Regions from separate parts of the Streptomyces sp. NPDC096176 genome, predicted to be linked through region 1. Evidence: riboswitches for the same ligand, from Rfam matches in the RefSeq annotation. Region 1 holds a riboswitch; each other region holds the start of a gene.
What was found. Region 1 has a riboswitch for cobalamin ahead of ACIQ7Q_RS22300 (ABC transporter substrate-binding protein). Riboswitches for the same ligand answer to the same signal wherever they lie in the genome.
Positions count from the first base shown of each region.

Region 2: it holds a riboswitch for cobalamin, as region 1 does, so the genes downstream of both, ACIQ7Q_RS27555 ((2Fe-2S) ferredoxin domain-containing protein) here and ACIQ7Q_RS22300 (ABC transporter substrate-binding protein) in region 1, are expected to answer to the same signal.
Region 3: it holds a riboswitch for cobalamin, as region 1 does, so the genes downstream of both, ACIQ7Q_RS19830 (cobalamin biosynthesis protein) here and ACIQ7Q_RS22300 (ABC transporter substrate-binding protein) in region 1, are expected to answer to the same signal.
Region 4: it holds a riboswitch for cobalamin, as region 1 does, so the genes downstream of both, ACIQ7Q_RS27575 (ABC transporter substrate-binding protein) here and ACIQ7Q_RS22300 (ABC transporter substrate-binding protein) in region 1, are expected to answer to the same signal.

Region 1 is NZ_JBIWFV010000007.1:431,400-435,602, forward strand. Features, by position in the region: partial or broken gene ACIQ7Q_RS22275 (transposase) at 1-61, shown strand, start outside; partial or broken gene ACIQ7Q_RS22280 (NUDIX hydrolase) at 84-215, shown strand; gene panD (aspartate 1-decarboxylase) at 290-712, opposite strand; gene ACIQ7Q_RS22290 (hypothetical protein) at 1,152-1,574, opposite strand; gene ACIQ7Q_RS22295 (hypothetical protein) at 2,344-2,493, shown strand; cobalamin riboswitch at 2,484-2,666, shown strand; gene ACIQ7Q_RS22300 (ABC transporter substrate-binding protein) at 2,696-3,739, shown strand; gene ACIQ7Q_RS22305 (FecCD family ABC transporter permease) at 3,763-4,203, shown strand, end outside.
Region 2 is NZ_JBIWFV010000011.1:195,121-199,323, reverse strand. Features, by position in the region: gene metE (5-methyltetrahydropteroyltriglutamate--homocysteine S-methyltransferase) at 1-1,849, shown strand, start outside; gene ACIQ7Q_RS27555 ((2Fe-2S) ferredoxin domain-containing protein) at 1,985-2,377, opposite strand; cobalamin riboswitch at 2,452-2,576, opposite strand; gene ACIQ7Q_RS27550 (hypothetical protein) at 2,629-2,949, opposite strand; cobalamin riboswitch at 3,266-3,450, shown strand; gene ACIQ7Q_RS27545 (ABC transporter substrate-binding protein) at 3,679-4,203, shown strand, end outside.
Region 3 is NZ_JBIWFV010000006.1:481,695-485,897, reverse strand. Features, by position in the region: gene ACIQ7Q_RS19845 (class II aldolase/adducin family protein) at 1-100, opposite strand, end outside; gene ACIQ7Q_RS19840 (anion permease) at 342-1,577, shown strand; gene ACIQ7Q_RS19835 (hypothetical protein) at 1,590-1,811, shown strand; cobalamin riboswitch at 1,944-2,082, shown strand; gene ACIQ7Q_RS19830 (cobalamin biosynthesis protein) at 2,172-3,125, shown strand; gene ACIQ7Q_RS19825 (cobyric acid synthase) at 3,122-4,203, shown strand, end outside.
Region 4 is NZ_JBIWFV010000011.1:201,055-205,257, forward strand. Features, by position in the region: gene ACIQ7Q_RS27565 (ABC transporter ATP-binding protein) at 1-53, opposite strand, end outside; gene ACIQ7Q_RS27570 (FecCD family ABC transporter permease) at 50-1,114, opposite strand; gene ACIQ7Q_RS27575 (ABC transporter substrate-binding protein) at 1,111-2,175, opposite strand; cobalamin riboswitch at 2,188-2,393, opposite strand; gene ACIQ7Q_RS27580 (ABC transporter ATP-binding protein) at 2,882-4,203, opposite strand, start outside.

The DNA of each region.
Region 1 (4,203 bases):
CTCGACGAACGCGATCGAGACCGTGAACGCCCGCATACGCAAGGCCGTCCGGGCCCGCGGCCCCCGGGCGGCAGGGTCGAGCCTGGACTCCGATCCCGGACGTCGCTTGCCTGCGCCGGTCATCGCTGGTCGACATCGGCCTCGCCCTGGCGCAGACGTCTCCGCCGACCGGCCACGTCGCTCCGGTCCCGGTCGGCGGCCTGATCCAGCACTGAAGCTCTACCACGGCCGGGACTTTCAGGCTGGGCGGTGCCGTGGGGTGGGCCGGTGCACCTCGCGTCGCGCCGCGTCAGAGCGCGGTGGCCGCCTGCGGGCTGCGGGCCGTGTCGCTGCCGGGCACAGGCTCGGAAGCGTCGGAGCCGAGCGCCACGACGCGGTTGTCGGCGTCCACGTGCACGACGCTGGGCACGAGGGTGCGCGCCTCGGCGTCCTCGACCTGTGCGTAGCTGATGAGGATCACCAGGTCCCCGGGGTGCACCAGATGGGCGGCGGCACCGTTGATCCCGATGACACCGGAGCCACGCTGCCCCTCGATGACGTAGGTCTCCAGGCGCGCGCCGTTGGTGATGTCGACGATGTGGACGAGCTCGCCGGGCAACAGATCGGCGGCGTCCATGAGATCGCGGTCGACGGTGACGGACCCGACGTAATGCAGGTCGGCCTGGGTGACCGTGGCCCGGTGGATCTTGGACTTGAACATGGTGCGCAGCATCGAGGCACTCCCGGATCTAGGCTCCCTGCCTGCGTTTGTGCAGGTCAAGGGCGGTTTTCCTACCCTACAACGAGTCGCATGTTCGGGCAGCATTCCCCAGGTTTTTCAGGACTCATGCTGACCACTTGCTGACTTTCCTGGCACACCGTCAGGCGGTTACGGGAGAGCTTCGCCGCTCTCCCGGCCCCGCCGCGACGACGGCACAAGCGTACGCAGCACCCTCCGAAGGGCGTCAGTGATCACCGTCACTCCGGCGGTCCGTGCGGCGGTCAGGAGCGAGGGCGGTCGACCGGGAGTCGACCCGCGCACCGCGACGGGTCAGCCGGCCCAGGCCCTCCATTCCGTCTCAAAGGAGGAGGCTCCCATGGCTCATTGAGGAATCTGAGCGCCGAAGCGGCGCGGCACCATAGCAGCGGATCGCCGGTTACGACATGGTCGGCTATTGAAGACCCGGGGGCAGGACCGCGCGGCCGAGTCCCCGAGGGGTGAGAACGGCCGGCCCTGGCACGGCGGCACGACCTGTGGACAAGTCGTCGACACGTCCCTCTCTGCCGATCGGACCAGCATCCCGTGGGAGTACCTGCCGCATGACTTCCCGCTGGACAAGACTTCTGCCACTACTACGCGAGGTGAGAAGCGGACGGCACCACCCGATAGTCCGAACCTCGATCCTCTTGCCGACGCCGCTGCCCTGGATGACGTCCACCCTCTTGCCGGCCTCGACCATCTCCTCGTACGGATGCGTCGACACCACGACTGAGGGGTCCCCGAGCTCACCGCGCAGCAGGACGACCTCCACCTTCTGCTCTTCGTACAGCAGGGCTGGGCGGCAGGCTCCGGGCTCCGCATCGCTGTAGAGCACCTCTTGGGGCGGTCCACCCCTTCCCCCGAGTCACCTCACGCGCCCGGCTCGCCCGGCTCCTGGCCGTGGAGCGGCTGACCGCCTGGGAGACGTCGCCCTGGGCGGAGCTGCCCCTGGAGCGCTACGCCCTCGGGCAGGCCGCGCCGCCCGGATCGGGGCCGACGTACTGCCGGCTCATGGAGTTCGGCACTCCGCACCTGGGCAGCATCAAGGGCGGCAGCGCCGCGAAGCACACCATGTGCCACCACGTCTCCGGCGAGTGGCGGCTGGCCGCTCCCCCTGCGTGGCATGGACCCGCAGGACGCCTGGACGGAACTGCGCGGACAGCTCGTCCGGGCCTTCAACGCCGCCGGGGCAGGAGACTTCCAGGCCCCACGGCCGATCATCGACGTACGGCGGGACTGCCCGCCGCGAAGTGGGCAGTGTGCATCTGGTCGCTGATCGCCATCGGCGTGCCGGCTGTGGTGGCGTCGCGGCGCGACGGTTTCGCGACGGAGGCCGCCCAGGCTGCCTCCAGCCCGGCCGTGTGCGCGGCAAGTTCCTCGCGGTGCTCGGCGGCCTGCGGCCCGCCGTGGCCTCGGTGATCGCGTTGCGCTGCTCCACCCCGCCGTCGTAACCCGCTACGAGCTCACCGCGCAGGGCATGCTCCGCGAGACGGGCGAACATTCTCGCGTTGTCGGTGAGATGCGCCAGGCATCCACCAGCCCCGGAATGGGGCAAGTGGGTTGAAGGCGGCACTTTGCCACGGCGAATCATCCAGGGTACTGACATGACCACCGCTCACCAGCGCGCCGCCTGCGCCCTCACCGCGCGCGCCGCCGTCGCGGCGGCCGTTCTCACCATCGCCGCCATCGCCGCCACGCGGCCGCTGGGCAGGCGTCCGCGTGCGCCCTTTCACCCACGGTTCGAGGAAACGTAGTATCAGCTGGTCATCACCGCGACGGGAGACAGGAAGCCGGTGCAATTCCGGCACGGTCCCGCCACTGTGACCGGGGAGTGGAACTCTGAACAGCCACTGCGCATCGCGCGCGGGAAGGCCGGGGGAACGTCGATCCGGGAGTCAGGACACTGGCCTGTCGCGGGCCCGATCCGAGGAGCGCGGACTCCGCAGGAGGCTCTACGTGTACGACGGCATGCCCCGTCCCCTTTCCTTGCCCTACTCCCGGCCACGCCGCCACGCCCTGCGCGCCATGGGCGCCGCCGTCGCTCTGTCCGCGACTCTCCTCGCCGGCTGCGCCGCGTCCGAGCGCACCGGTGACAAGAAGCCCGCCGCCTCGCCCGTGGCGCAGGGCTTCCCGGTCACCATCGACAACTGCGGCACCCGCACCACGTACGACGCACCGCCCTCCCGCGTGGTCACCATCCACCAGCACCCGGCGGAACTTATGCTCGCGCTCGGGCTGAAGGACCGGATGGTCGGCACCGCCTTCCCGGACTCCGCCGTCCTGCCCGAGCTCACGAAGGACTTCGAGGCCGTCCCCGAACTGGCCAAGAAGGAGCCGTCCTTCGAGAACGTCCTGGATGCCGAGCCGGACTTCGTCTACGGCGGTTACGGCAGCGCGTTCGCCGAGGACGAAGGCAGGTCCCGCGAGGCGTTCGCCGACGCCGGTATCGACACCTACCTCAATCGCGAGTACTGCGGCAAGAAGCAGGTGTCCATGAAGGACACCTACGACGAGATCCGCACGATCGGCTCGATCTTCGGCGTGCGGGACCGGGCCGACAAGCTCGTGGCCGACCTTCAGGAACGTGTCAGCGCGACGGCGAAGGCGGTGGAAGGGGCGCCCGCCGTATCCGTGTTCGTCTACGACAGCGGCGACAAGACCGCCTTCACCGCAGGCGGCAAGAGCCTCGGCACCGAGGTCATCAAGCTCGCCGGCGGCCGCAACGTGTTCGCGGACCTCGACGACGTCTTCGGGGACGTCTCCTGGGAGCAGGTCGTCGCCCGCAAGCCGGAGGTCATCGCGATCTACGACTACGCCGGGGCCGGAAACATCGAGCAGAAGAAGAAGTTCCTGCTCGCTCAGCCCGCCCTCGCCGACGTCCCCGCCGTGAAGAACAAGCGCTTCGTCGTGCTGCCCCTGACCGCCACTCTGGTCGGCGTCCGCGCGCCGTACGCCGTCGAGGACCTGGCCCACGGACTGCATCCCGAGCGGTTCCGGTGACGGCTCGGACGGAGGACGCCCCGGTGGCGTCCTCCGACTCCCGGCACTCGGCAGCACGGGAGGAGACGCAGCGACGGGCCTTCGCGCCGGCCTTGGTGGTCCTCGCCGTCCTGCTCGTCGTCTCCATGACGGCGGGCATGGCCATCGGGTCGGTGCAGGTACCGCCCGGTCAGGTGTGGGGCATCGTGACGCATGCCCTCGGTGCCGACTGGTCCGATCCCGTCTGGTCCCATGCGCGCGAGACCATCGTGCTCGACGTACGTGCCCCACGCGTGCTGCTCGGTGCGGTGACGGGTGCGGGGCTCGCCCTGGTGGGTACCGCGTTGCAGGCCCTCATACGCAACCCGCTCGCCGAGCCCTATCTTCTGGGCGTGTCGTCGGGTGCGTCGCTCGGTGCCGTGGCCGTCATCGTTTTCGGCGTAAGCCTGTTCGGCCCGGTGTCGCTGTCGGCCGCGGCCTTCGCC
Region 2 (4,203 bases), on a different contig from region 1:
TCACACCGCCCGGCCCGTGCTGGTCGGGCCCGTCACGTACCTCCTGCTCGCCAAGCCCGCCCCGGGCGTGCCCGCGGACTTCGAGCCGCTCACTCTCCTGGACCGCCTGCTGCCGGTGTACGCCGAGGTGGTCGCCGATCTGCGCGCGGCCGGCGCCGAGTGGGTGCAGCTGGACGAGCCGGCGTTCGTGCAGGACCGCACGCCGGCGGAACTGAACGCCCTCGCACGCGCCTATCGCGAGCTCGGCGCCCTCACCGACCGGCCCAAGCTCCTCGTCGCCTCGTACTTCGACCGGCTCGGCGACGCGCTTCCCGTCCTGGCCAAGGCCCCGGTCGACGGGATTGCCCTGGACTTCACCGAGGCCGCCGCCGCGAACCTCGACGCGCTCGCCGCAGTGGGCGGGCTGCCCGGCAAGCGCCTGGTCGCAGGCGTGGTCAACGGCCGCAACGTCTGGGTCAACGACCTGGAGAAGTCGCTCGCCACGCTCGGCATCCTGCTGGGCCTCGCCGACCGCGTCGACGTGTCCGCCTCCTGCTCCCTCCTCCACGTGCCGATCGACACGGCCCTGGAGCGAGACATCGAGCCGCAGATCCTGCGCTGGCTGGCCTTCGCCCGGCAGAAGACCGCCGAGGTCGTCACGCTCGCCAAGGGCCTCGCCCGGGGCACGGACACGATCGCCGCCGAACTCGCCGCCAACCGCGCCGAACTCGCCTCCCGCGCCGCCTCGCCGATCACCCGCGACCCTGCCGTCCGGTCTCGTGCCGAGGCCGTGACGGACGCCGACGCGCGCCGCTCCCAGCCGTACGCCGAGCGGGCCGCCGCCCAGCGCGACCACCTCGGGCTGCCCCTGCTGCCGACCACGACCATCGGCTCCTTCCCGCAGACCGGCGAACTGCGCACCGCCCGCGCCGACCTGCGCGCGGGCCGCATCGACACGGCCGCCTACGAGGAGCGCATCAAGGCCGAGATCCAGGAGGTGATCGTCTTCCAGGAGAAGACCGGCCTGGACGTCCTGGTGCACGGTGAGCCCGAACGCAACGACATGGTCCAGTACTTCGCCGAGCAGCTCACCGGTTACCTGGCCACCCAGCACGGCTGGGTCCAGTCCTACGGCACCCGCTACGTCCGACCGCCGATCCTGGCCGGCGACATCTCCCGGCCCGAGGCGATGACGGTGCGCTGGACGACGTACGCCCAGTCCCTCACGGAGAAGCCGGTCAAGGGCATGCTCACCGGCCCGGTCACCATGCTCGCCTGGTCCTTCGTCCGCGACGACCAGCCGCTCGGCGAAACGGCGCGTCAGGTCGCGCTCGCCCTGCGCGACGAGGTGAACGACCTCGAGGCCATCGGCACATCCGTCATCCAGGTGGACGAACCCGCCCTGCGCGAGACCCTGCCGCTGCGCTCCGCCGACCACCCTGCCTACCTGGCCTGGGCGACCGAAGCGTTCCGGCTCAGCACGAGCGGAGTGCGCCCGGACACGCAGATCCACACCCACATGTGCTACGCCGAGTTCGGCGACATCGTCCGGGCCATCGACGACCTGGACGCCGACGTCATCAGCCTGGAGGCCGCCCGCTCGCACATGCAGGTCGCCCGAGAACTCGCCGCCCACGGCTATCCCCGCGAGGCGGGCCCGGGGGTGTACGACATCCACTCCCCGCGCGTCCCGAGCACCGAGGAAGCCGCCGCGCTGCTGCGCACCGGCTTGAAGGCCATCCCGGCGGAGCGGCTGTGGGTCAACCCCGACTGCGGTCTCAAGACCCGTGGCTGGCCCGAGACCCGCGCCTCCCTGGAGAACCTGGTCGCCGCCGCCCGCACGGTCCGCGGCGAGCTGTCCGCTTCCTGACCGCAGGTTCCGGTGGGCCGGGACGTCTTGGACGTCCCGGCCCACCGGCCGCCGCATCGTCGTCTTCCTCGGCCCGCGCCATCCCGACCGCGGCATCGCCCCGCTGCCTCTGTGAGCCGTGGCGCTCGCCGGTGCTCAGGAAGCCGTGCGGCGGCGCGGCGGGGTGAAGGTGTACAGGTCGAGGATCTCCGGACGGGGCGCGACGCCGGGGCCGCCCGCCCGCACCCAGGCGGCGATGTCCTCTGTCGCGTCCGGGTCGTTGACCAGGCCCAGCCACACCGGCCGGGCTCCGGCCGCCCGCCCGGCGGACGAGGGCCGCACAACGATCACGCCTGCCTGCTCGCACACGTCCAGGCAGGCGGACACACGTACGGGAGCCTCGGCACGCAGGCGCGCGGTCTGTGCGGCGTGGTCGACGCCGGTCACCTTCGAGGTGCCGCAGCAGCAGTCCCGGCACACGACGACCCGGCAGGGCACACCGCCGACCGGTCGCGCCGGCACCTCGACGGCGTACGCCTCACCGCCCATTGTCTCGGACACGCCGAAACACCCCTCTCTTCCGGGGAAATCCGCTCCGGTGTCCTTCGAGGAGGCGACGACGTGAGTCTCCTGGCTCTCGGCTCGCAGCTCGTCCCGGCCTTCCCGCCCTCCGCGGGGCAGTGGCCCGTTCGGGATCCGCTCACCGATCACAGTGGCGGGACCGCGCCGGATTCGCACCGGCTTCCTCGGACCGTCGTCGCCCTGTCGCCGGTCATCATCCCATCAGCCAACTGCCCGGATCATTCGGGCTCATGAGCGTGCGGGCTCGTCGCGGGCGGCTCGGCCGGGCGTTCCCGGCCGCCGTCATGGCCGGATGTCATCACGATGAGGAGCCCCACCACGACGGCCCCGGCGACCACCCGGCCGGCGGCCCGCACCACCCAGCCCGGCAACGACGCGCCCTCGCGCCGCCTGGGTGCGCCCAGCCGCTCGGCCCGCCGTGCGGGACGCAGCAGGCGCAGCAAGAGCAACGCGGCGACCGGGAGTTGCAGCAGCCACAGCACGGTGCGCGGCCACTCGCCGTACAAGACGTTGGTGCCGTACAGCAGGGTGTGCCACACACAGCACATAGACGACGATGACGAAGCGGTGCAACCGGCGCCACGTGTTCGCTCCGATGCGGTGCCGGACGTAGAACAGCAGGCCGAGCGGAACGGCCAGATAGAGGGCGCCCTGGCCGAGGAGGATGGCGATCCGGCCGGTGCCGGAGTCGTACCAGCCGGGCACGAACGTGTCCGCGAAGCCCACCCACAGCCGTTCCGCCCACGCCAACTCGACCTCGTAGCAGACGAATTCGGCGGCGAACATGCGGCGTGCGCGGACCTCAGGCCGCGTCCTGTGGCTGAACGCACAGAGGTGGGTCTGGCGGAGCGACGGCCCCCTCTGCCATGCTTCCGTCCGACAAGCGACGGCGGAACGAGGAAGCCGGTGAGATTCCGGCACGGTACCGCCACTGTGTAGGGGGAGCGACTCCACCCGAGGCCACCGCCCCGTCCGGGGTGGGAAGGCCGGAGAAGCCGTGATCCCGAGTCAGGAGACTCACGCCGTCGCACCTCGATGTACGGGGCGGATTTCCCCAGGAGAGGCGGTGGCACGCGTGTGCCTGCTCAGGTGTGGTGGCAGCCTCGTGCTGCCCATGGCCCGTCGGAGTCTGTCCGTACCGCTTGACGCGTCAGCCCCCTACCCCTGGTTCTGACGGCCTCCGCCCTCAGCGGGTTCCCTCCCTTACGCCGCATCGCGCGCCGCGCGCTGCCGGTGCGCCCTGCCACGCACGCCACCTGGAGTCATCTGTGTCCGTACGGTCCCCCATGCCCGGCCGTCGTCAGGCCGCCGCCGCGGCTGTCCTCGCCGCCGCCCTCACCTCCACCGCGTGCGGCGGCGACTCCGGCCGGCCCGCCGATGCCAAGGCGACGGCCGCGGGACAGGGCTGCGTCAAGAACTTCGACCCGGCCGAGGACTACTTCCCGGTCAAGTCGGAGGTGAAGCACGCCAAGAACTTCACGCTCCGCTACGAGAAGAGCTACCAGGTCCTCACCGTCAAGGAGCCCTACCCGAAGGGGAAGCCCGAGTCGTACGTCCTGGTCAAGTGCGGCGCGCCGAAGCCGAAGCTGACGGGTGAACTGGCGTCGGCCCAGCAGGTCACCGTCCCCGTCAAGAGCCTGTACTCGGCCTCCACCACCCACGTGCCGCTGCTCACCGAGACCGGCACCCTGGACGTGCTGACGGGAGTCGCGAGCACCGCGAACATCTCCTCCGCAGAGGTGATCGCGCGGGTGAAGGCGGGGAAAGTCACCGAGTACGCCAAGGACCAGACC
Region 3 (4,203 bases), on a different contig from region 1:
AGGTACCCACCACGAGTCCCTCGGCGGCCGTCCTGCGGGCCGTGTCCACGAGGTCCTGCCATGCCCGTTCGATCGCGTCGTGCCGCGCCTCATCAGTCATACCGTGATCCTGTCACCGAAGGTCCGACGGCCCGACGACGGTCCGACGAGAGCCCGACGACGCCACTGGGGACACGGAGGGTGTTCGAGTGGCTGCGAGGAGCGGCGCCCGGGGCGGAAACCAGACAAGCGGCCCCCGGACACCACTTGGAGACACCGGGTAGCCTGACTCAGTTCACCTTCCGTTCATCCAGGTTGCCTACGGTCCCCGAGTCAATGACGTCAAACGATTGCCTGGGTAAATGGAACACATCACCCTGCTGCTCGCGATTGTGATCGTGACAGCGCTCGTGTTCGATTTCACGAACGGTTTCCACGACACCGCCAACGCGATGGCGACGACCATCTCGACCGGTGCACTGAAGCCCAAGACAGCGGTGGCCATGTCTGCCGTTCTGAATCTCGTCGGTGCTTTCCTGTCGGTGGAGGTCGCCAAGACGATCTCCAGCGGTCTGGTCGACGAATCAGGCATCTCACCTGAAGTCATCTTCGCGGCGCTCGTCGGCGCCATCCTCTGGAATCTGGCCACCTGGCTGGTGGGTCTGCCGTCCAGTTCCTCGCACGCCCTCATGGGCGGTCTGATCGGCGCCACGGTCGCCTCGGTCGGCTTCGGCGGGGTCAACGGCGGCGTCGTCGTCACCAAGGTCCTGATCCCGGCCGTCGCCGCACCGCTCGTCGCGGGCCTCGCCGCCATGCTGGCCACCCGGCTCACATACCGGCTCGGCCGGAAGACCGACGAGAAGGCCACGGCGAAGGGCTACCGCGCCGGACAGATCGCCTCCGCCGGTCTTGTCTCCTTGGCGCACGGCACCAACGACGCCCAGAAGACGATGGGCATCATCACGCTGGCTCTCGTGGCCGGCAATGTGATCGCCCCCGGTTCCAACCCTCCGCTGTGGGTCATCGTCTCCGCCGGTGTCGCGATCGCGCTCGGCACCTACCTCGGCGGCTGGCGCATCATCCGCACCATGGGCAAGGGCCTCACCGACCTCCAGCCGCAGCAGGGCTTCGCCGCCCAGACCAGCGCGGCCAGCGTCATCCTCGCCTCGTCGAACCTCGGCTTCTCCCTGTCGACGACCCACTCCTGCTCCGGCGCGGTCATGGGCGCCGGCCTCGGCCGCAAGGGCGGTGTGGTCCGCTGGTCCACCGCCACCCGGATGTTCGTGGCGTGGGGTCTGACCCTGCCGGCCGCGGGCCTCGTCGCGGCGGGTTCCGAGTACGTCACCAAGCAGGGCGACTGGGGTGTCGCGGCCGTCGCCGTCTTCCTCGTCGCCGCGTGCACCGCGATCTGGTTCATCTCGCGCCGCCAGGTCGTCGACCACACCAACGTCAACGACGTGGACGCCGACGGCACCGATGAGCGTGCGGGCGTCGTCACGACCGCCATCGCGGCCGTCACCCCGCCGCCCGCCGGCGACATCAAGGCCACCATCCCGGCCCCGGCCGAGCCCGAGCCGGCACGTCCGGCCACGGTGTAAGGAAGCAGCAGCATGAAGATCGACTGGGCAGCTCTCGGCTCCGTTTTCGGCGTGAGCCTCGTCGCCACCGTCGCCCTGGTGGGCCTGTTCACCCTGGGCATCGTGGGCCTGACCAAGCAGGAGGCGGCCTCGCAGGCCGGAGGCTCCGGCGCACTGGCACGCACGGGCGCGTACGCCTGCTTCGCGCTCTGCGCGGCGGCCGTTTCCTACGGGATCTATCTGATCGTCGCCTGACGACCGACGGACCCTCACAAGGCCGGGTCGAGGACACCTGCGGGTGCCTTCGGCCCGGCCTTCGTGTGTGCACCGGTGTGGGGCTCGGCACACTGTCCCGCCGCAGGTCAATGGCGAGTTGACGGGCGTTCGCGCGCATGGTGGACTGCCGGGGCCATCAACGGCGGCAGAAGAGGAAGTCCGGTGCGAATCCGGCGCGGTCCCGCCACTGTCACCCGGGAAGCACGATCCCCGGGGAGCCAGGAACTCTCACCGCCGGTCACGTCGAACCAGGGCGCGGACCCTGAGTGAGGACTCGTCTCATGCCCGGCTGCGGTACAGCCCTGTCCGTCGGACACCCTTTCCGGGATCGCTGATCCCGTGCGTGCCGACCGAGTATTCGTGTACGGCGCCGCCGCCGGCCTCGTCGGTGACCTGCTCCTCGGCGATCCCCGCCGTGGGCATCCGGTCGCCGCGTTCGGACGGATGGCCGCCGCCGTCGAGCGTGTCCTGTGGCGTGACCACCGCGGCCGGGGCGCGCTGCACACCGCGGTGTGCGCGGGCGGTGCCGCCGCCGCGGCAGCGCTGGCAAGCCGTGCCGCACGCCGCTCCCCCGCCGCGTCGATCGCGCTGACCGCCGCCGCCACGTGGGCCGTCGTCGGGGGTACGACGCTGGGGCGTGAGGCCTCCGCCATCGGCGACGCGCTGGCCACCGGGGACGTCGAGGCGGCACGTGAACGGCTGCCGCATCTGTGCGGGCGCGATCCGCAGGCCCTGGACGAGCAGCAGATCGCCCGCGCCGTCGTCGAGTCCGTCGCGGAGAACACCTCCGACGCGGTCGTGGGCGCCCTCGTGTGGGGCGCGCTGGCCGGCGTGCCCGGCCTCGTCGGCTTCCGTGCGGTCAACACCCTGGACGCGATGGTGGGCCACAAGTCGCCCCGCTACCGGCGCTACGGCTGGGCGTCGGCGCGTCTGGACGACGTGGCGGGGTGGCCCGGCGCGCGGCTGACCGCGATCCTGGCGGCCGCGAGCGGGCCGGATCCGCGGGGCGCCGTACGGGCCTGGCGGGCCGACGCGGGCAAGCACCCCAGCCCCAACGCCGGCCCGGTCGAGGCGTCGTTCGCCGGCGCGCTGGGGGTGCGGCTGGGCGGGACTCTCTCGTACGGCGGCCGGGTCGAGCACCGTCCGGTGCTCAACGGTGACGGCCGGGCGGTGGAGTTCGACGACATCGGGCGGGCGGTGCGGCTGTCGCGGCGTGTCGGCCTGCTGACCCTGGTGGTCTGTGCCACGGGGCGGATGCTGCGCGCAGGGCGCGGCGGGAGGAGGCCGGCATGACCGGTGGGGGGTTGCTGGTCGCCGGGACGACCTCGGACGCCGGCAAGAGCGTCGTCACGGCGGGGATCTGCCGTTGGCTGGTGCGGCAAGGGGTAAAGGTCGCGCCCTTCAAGGGGCAGAACATGTCCCTCAATTCGTTCGTGACGCGTGAGGGCGCGGAGATCGGGCGCGCCCAGGCCATGCAGGCGCAGGCCGCGCGTGTGGAGCCGACCGCCCTGATGAACCCGGTGCTGCTGAAGCCCGGCAGCGACCGTTCCAGCCAGGTGGTGCTGATGGGCAAGCCGGTGGGTGAGCTGAGCGCCCGCGGCTTCTTCGGGACCGCCGGCGGATCGTCCGCCGGGAAGGGTCTGCACGGCGGAAGGAAACGGGAGTTGTTCGAGCCGGTCATGGCGTGTCTGGAGGAACTGCGGGGCACGTATGACGCCGTGATCTGCGAGGGGGCGGGCAGTCCGGCCGAGATCAATCTGCGGCGCACGGACATCGTGAACATGGGCATCGCGCGCGCCGCACGGCTGCCGGTGCTGGTGGTCGGGGACATCGACCGGGGCGGGGTGTTCGCCCAGTTCTTCGGTACGACGGCGCTGCTGAGCCCCGAGGACCAGTCGCTCGTCGCGGGTTACCTCGTGAACAAGTTCCGCGGTGACGTGACCCTGCTCGAGCCGGGGCTGGACATGCTGCTCGGGCTCACCGGGCGGCGGACGTACGGCGTCCTGCCGTACGCGCACGGGCTCGGCATCGACGAGGAGGACGGTCTGCGGGTGTCGCTGCGCGGCGCCGTACGGGAGTCGGTGGTCGCGGCGCCCGTCGGTGAGGACGTGCTGCGGGTCGCGGTCTGCGCGGTGCCGCTGATGTCGAACTTCACCGACGTGGACGCGCTGGCCGCCGAACCGGGCGTCGTGGTGCGGTTCGTGGACCGCGCCGAGGAACTCGTGGACGCCGACCTGGTGGTCGTCCCGGGCACGCGCGGGACCGTGAAGGCGCTGGCGTGGCTGCGGGAACGCGGGCTGGCGGACGCACTGGCGAGGCGGGCCGCGCAGGGGCGGCCGGTGCTCGGCATCTGCGGCGGCTTCCAGGCGCT
Region 4 (4,203 bases), on a different contig from region 1:
CCAAGGCCGGGCGGCCGGGCACCATCGTCCCGCCGCTGCGTGCGGGTCGTCATCGCACACTCCTCGTGCGATACAGAACCAGGACGAACGCCGGAACGCCGACCAGCGAGGTCACCACGCCCACCGGCACCTCCTGGGGATCGAGGACGGTACGGGCCAGGGTGTCGGCCCAGACCAGGAACACCGCCCCGGCGAGCGCGGTGACCGGCAGCAGCCGGGCGTGCCCCGGGCCGACGAGGGCACGGGCGGCGTGCGGCAGGACCAGGCCGACGAAGCCGATCGCACCCGCCGAGCTGACCAGCGCGGCGGTCAGCAGCGCGGTCACGCACAGCAGCATCAGCCGGGTCCGGGCGACCGAGACCCCGAGGGTGGCCGCCGCGTCCTGACCGAAGGCGAAGGCGTCCAGGGTGCGCGCGTACCCCAGGCACATCAGCAGTGCGAGCGCCAGGACGGCCATGCAGAGCCCCACCTCGCTCCAGCCGGCCCCGCTGAGCGACCCGAGCAGCCAGAACAGCACGCCCCGGGTGGTCTCCGCGTCGGCCGCCGTCGTCACCACGAACGAGGTCAGGGCGGAGAACAGTTGCATCGCTGCCACGCCGGACAGCACGACCCGGTCCGTCGTCCCGCCGAGCGTGTGGCTGAGCAGCAGCACCAGTGCGAACGAGCCGACCGCACCCACGAACGCGCCGCCGGACACGGACAGGACACCGCCGCCCGCCCCGAGGACGATGACGACGACGGCGCCGGTCGACGCACCGGAGGAGACGCCCAGGACGAAGGGGTCGGCGAGGGGGTTGCGCAGCAGTGACTGCATCACCGTGCCGCACACCGCGAGTCCGGCTCCGCACACCGCGGCGAGCAGGGTACGCGGCAGCCGCAGGTTCCAGACGATGCCCTCGCGGATCGCAGTGAGATCTGTCGTGCCCCAGCCCAGATGGGAGGCGACCACGGACCAGGCGTCGCCCACACCGATGTCGGCCGGGCCGATGGTGATGGCCACGGCGACGGACGCGGCGAGCACCGCCAGCCCGCCGCCCAGGCCGGCCACGACGCGCAGCACCCGGGCGGCACCCCGCGTCGGGCGGACCGGGGAAGACCGCAGGGCGGTGGTCATCCGGCGAGTCCGTACGCGCGCAGCGCCGCGGCTACCTTCTCCACGCCCTCGACGGTACGGATCGTCGGATTCATGGCCTGCCCGCTGAGCAGCACGTACCGCTTCTTTCTCACCGCCTCCATGTTCTTCGTCGCCGGGTTCGACTCCAGGAACGCGATTTTCTTGGCGGCCGACTCGGCGGTCTGCGACTTGCGGGTGAGGTCCCCGATGACGAGCACGTCGGGATCGCGGTCGGCGACGGTCTCCCAGTTGATTTGGGGCCATTCCTGCGTGCTGTCGTCGAAGACGTTCTTCGCGCCGAGCGCGTTCGTGATGATGCCGGGCGCGCCGCAGCAGCCCGCCATGTAGGGGGACTCCTGGTTCGCGAACCAGTACAGAACGGTGGCGTTCTCGGCGCGGATCCCGGACGTGGCCTTCGTGACCCGGCTCTTCAGCCCGGCGACCAGCTTCTCGCCACGCTCCTCCACCCCGAAGACCCGGGCCAGTTCCCGCACCTCGCGGTAGACCGTCTCCATGGCCAGGGGCTTCGTCCGTGAGCCGTCACCGTCGCCGCTGTTGTCCTTGCCCTCGCAGTCGGCGGGCGACAGATACGTCGGCACGCCGAGCTCATCGAACTTCTCGCGGGTGGCCACTCCGCCCTTGCTCAAGGTGGACGCGAAGGAGGAGGCCACGAAGTCCGGTTCGGCGGCCAGGACCCTCTCGAACGACGGCTGGTTGTCGGCGAGCCGGGGCACCTTCGCGTTGGCCCGCTCCAGTCCCTTCATGACGGGGTCGGTCCAGGTCGCGGTCCCCACCATGCGGTCGGCGAGGCCGAGGGAAAGCATGATCTCGGTGGTGTCCTGGTTCAGGGACACCGCCCGCTTCGGTGGAGCCTCGACCGTCACCTTCTGTCCGCAGTTGTCGAACGTGACGGCCTGCGCGCCGCTACCGGCGGACTTCCCGGACGGGCCGGAGCCGGAGCCGCATGCGGTGAGCAGCAGCGCCCCGGCAAGGAGCAGGACGGAACAGCGGGTGGGACGTGGCAGATGCACGGTGGCGGCTTCCTCAACGTCAGGACCCATACGCGGGGCCCGTGTGGACGATCGGTTGCCAGCAGGTCTTCGGACTCGGGTTCACCCCGGCGGGACGCCTTCCCGGACCCGGCCGTGACCGTCGTCCAGTGGCTGCTGCCCCGCCCGTCACCCTCACCGCTGCGCGTCAGTTCCGGACTCCCACCGGATTCCCTGACTCGTGCACACATATGGCCGCGTTCACGAGTTCGACTGGCGTTCGGAAGTTACCACAGCCTTACTTCGGCGGCCCTGATGGGCCTCACCGTGGCAATCCTCGATGACTCGAGCGGACACCACACCCTCGCGCGGGTGCTGTCCGCGCTGCCCTCGACCAACACCGCCGGCGTCCGCCTCAGGCAGCACGCCTCGCACTGAGCGGCCCGATGCCCGACAGCATCATCCCTTTTCCGCGCCCGCCTGCCCGTGCCGGCGGGCGTTGGGGACGGCCGGTGAAAGCCCGGAGGTTGACGAAGAGTCATGGGGTCGGCGCGCACCTCTTACCTCATCGACGGTGAGGAGTCCTGGTCCCTTGGCCGACCACCGGGCGAACCTCGCCCCCGGCTGGAAGCCCAGCGCGTGCTCGCCGAGCGGGGGGGGCGGGGTACGTGTGCGGGCATTGGCCTACCCGACCGAGTCCGGTGACTTCGGCCACCGGCGCTCAGTGAGAGCAGGGGCTCCAGCCACGGAGGATGGGGCGGGCCCGGCGCTTGGAGCGCTACGCCGTGTAGGCCGCCGTGGTCGTGAATTCGTGCCGCGGTGAGGTGAGTACCTGCTGTGCCGGTCCCTGCTCGATGAGCTCGCCGGTGTCGAGTACGGCGATCCGGGAGGCAGCTGCTGCGGTGTCGAGGTCATGGGTGATGAGGATCAGGGCCAGTTCGCCACGCTCGCACAGCAGTCCGGCGAGTGTGTCGAGGAGGTCGCGTCGGGTGACCATGTCGAGCCCGGAGGTGATTTCGTCGCAGATCAACACCCGGGGGTGGGCGAGCAGGGCCCGGGCGAGTGCCGACCGTTGGAGTTCGCCGCCGGACAGCCGGCCGGGTCTGCGCTGGACCAGCTCCCCGCTGAGGCCGAGGGTGTGCAGGGTCTTCAGGGCCTCGGCCCGAGCCTCCTGCGGGTCCGTGCCGCGCAGCCGTACCGCTGTGCGCGCCACTTGGTCCAGTACCGGGCGGTGTTCGTCGAAGGCCGCCCTTGCGTCCTGGAAGACGTACTGGACCGCGGACAGTTGCTCGCGGGTCCGGGCACGCAGGCTGCGCGGGAGCGGGGTGCCGTCGAGCAGGACATCGCCCTTGTAGTCGCGGTGCAGTCCGGCCAGGCAACGGGCGAGTGTGGTCTTGCCGCTGCCGGAGCGGCCGATGACGGCCAGGCACTCGCCCGTGCGGACGGTGAGCTCAGGGGTGCGCAGCACTGCCGTGCGGGAGTGGTGCGCGGTGAGGTCACGTACCTGGAGCACGACGTGTCCTTCATGTGCCGAGGGACTGGCGCCCACCTCCCCCTCCGCTGCGAGGAGTTGGACGGTCCATGGATGCTGGGGGGCCAGCCACACCTGCTCCGCAGGTCCCGACTCCACCACGCGACCGTCACGCATGACGAGCACCTCGTCGGCAAGCGCCCGGACGACGTCAAGGTCGTGGCTGAGCAGGAGCACGGCGATGCCCTGCCGGGCGATCGTTGCCAGCTGGGCGACGATTGCTTGCTTCGTCACCACGTCCTGCCCTGTGGTCGGCTCGTCCGCGACGATCACCCTGGCGCCGAGGAGCAGTGCCTGCGCCAGGACGAAGCGCTGCTGCTGCCCGCCGGAGAGCTGGTGCGGATAGCGGCGAAGGAGGGATTCTCCGGCGGGGAGTTGAGCCAGGGAGAGCGCCTGCTCGATACGGTCCGTGGCTGCGGTCCGGCGCTCGGTCCGCGGCAGGTGCCGCACCTGGGCACGGGCGATGTCCCGGAGCAGGGCGCCGACCCGGCGCGCGGGGTTGAGGACGGCGCCCGGGTGCTGGGGTACGTACCCGACGAGTCCGTCGGACGTGTGCACGTCGCCGGACA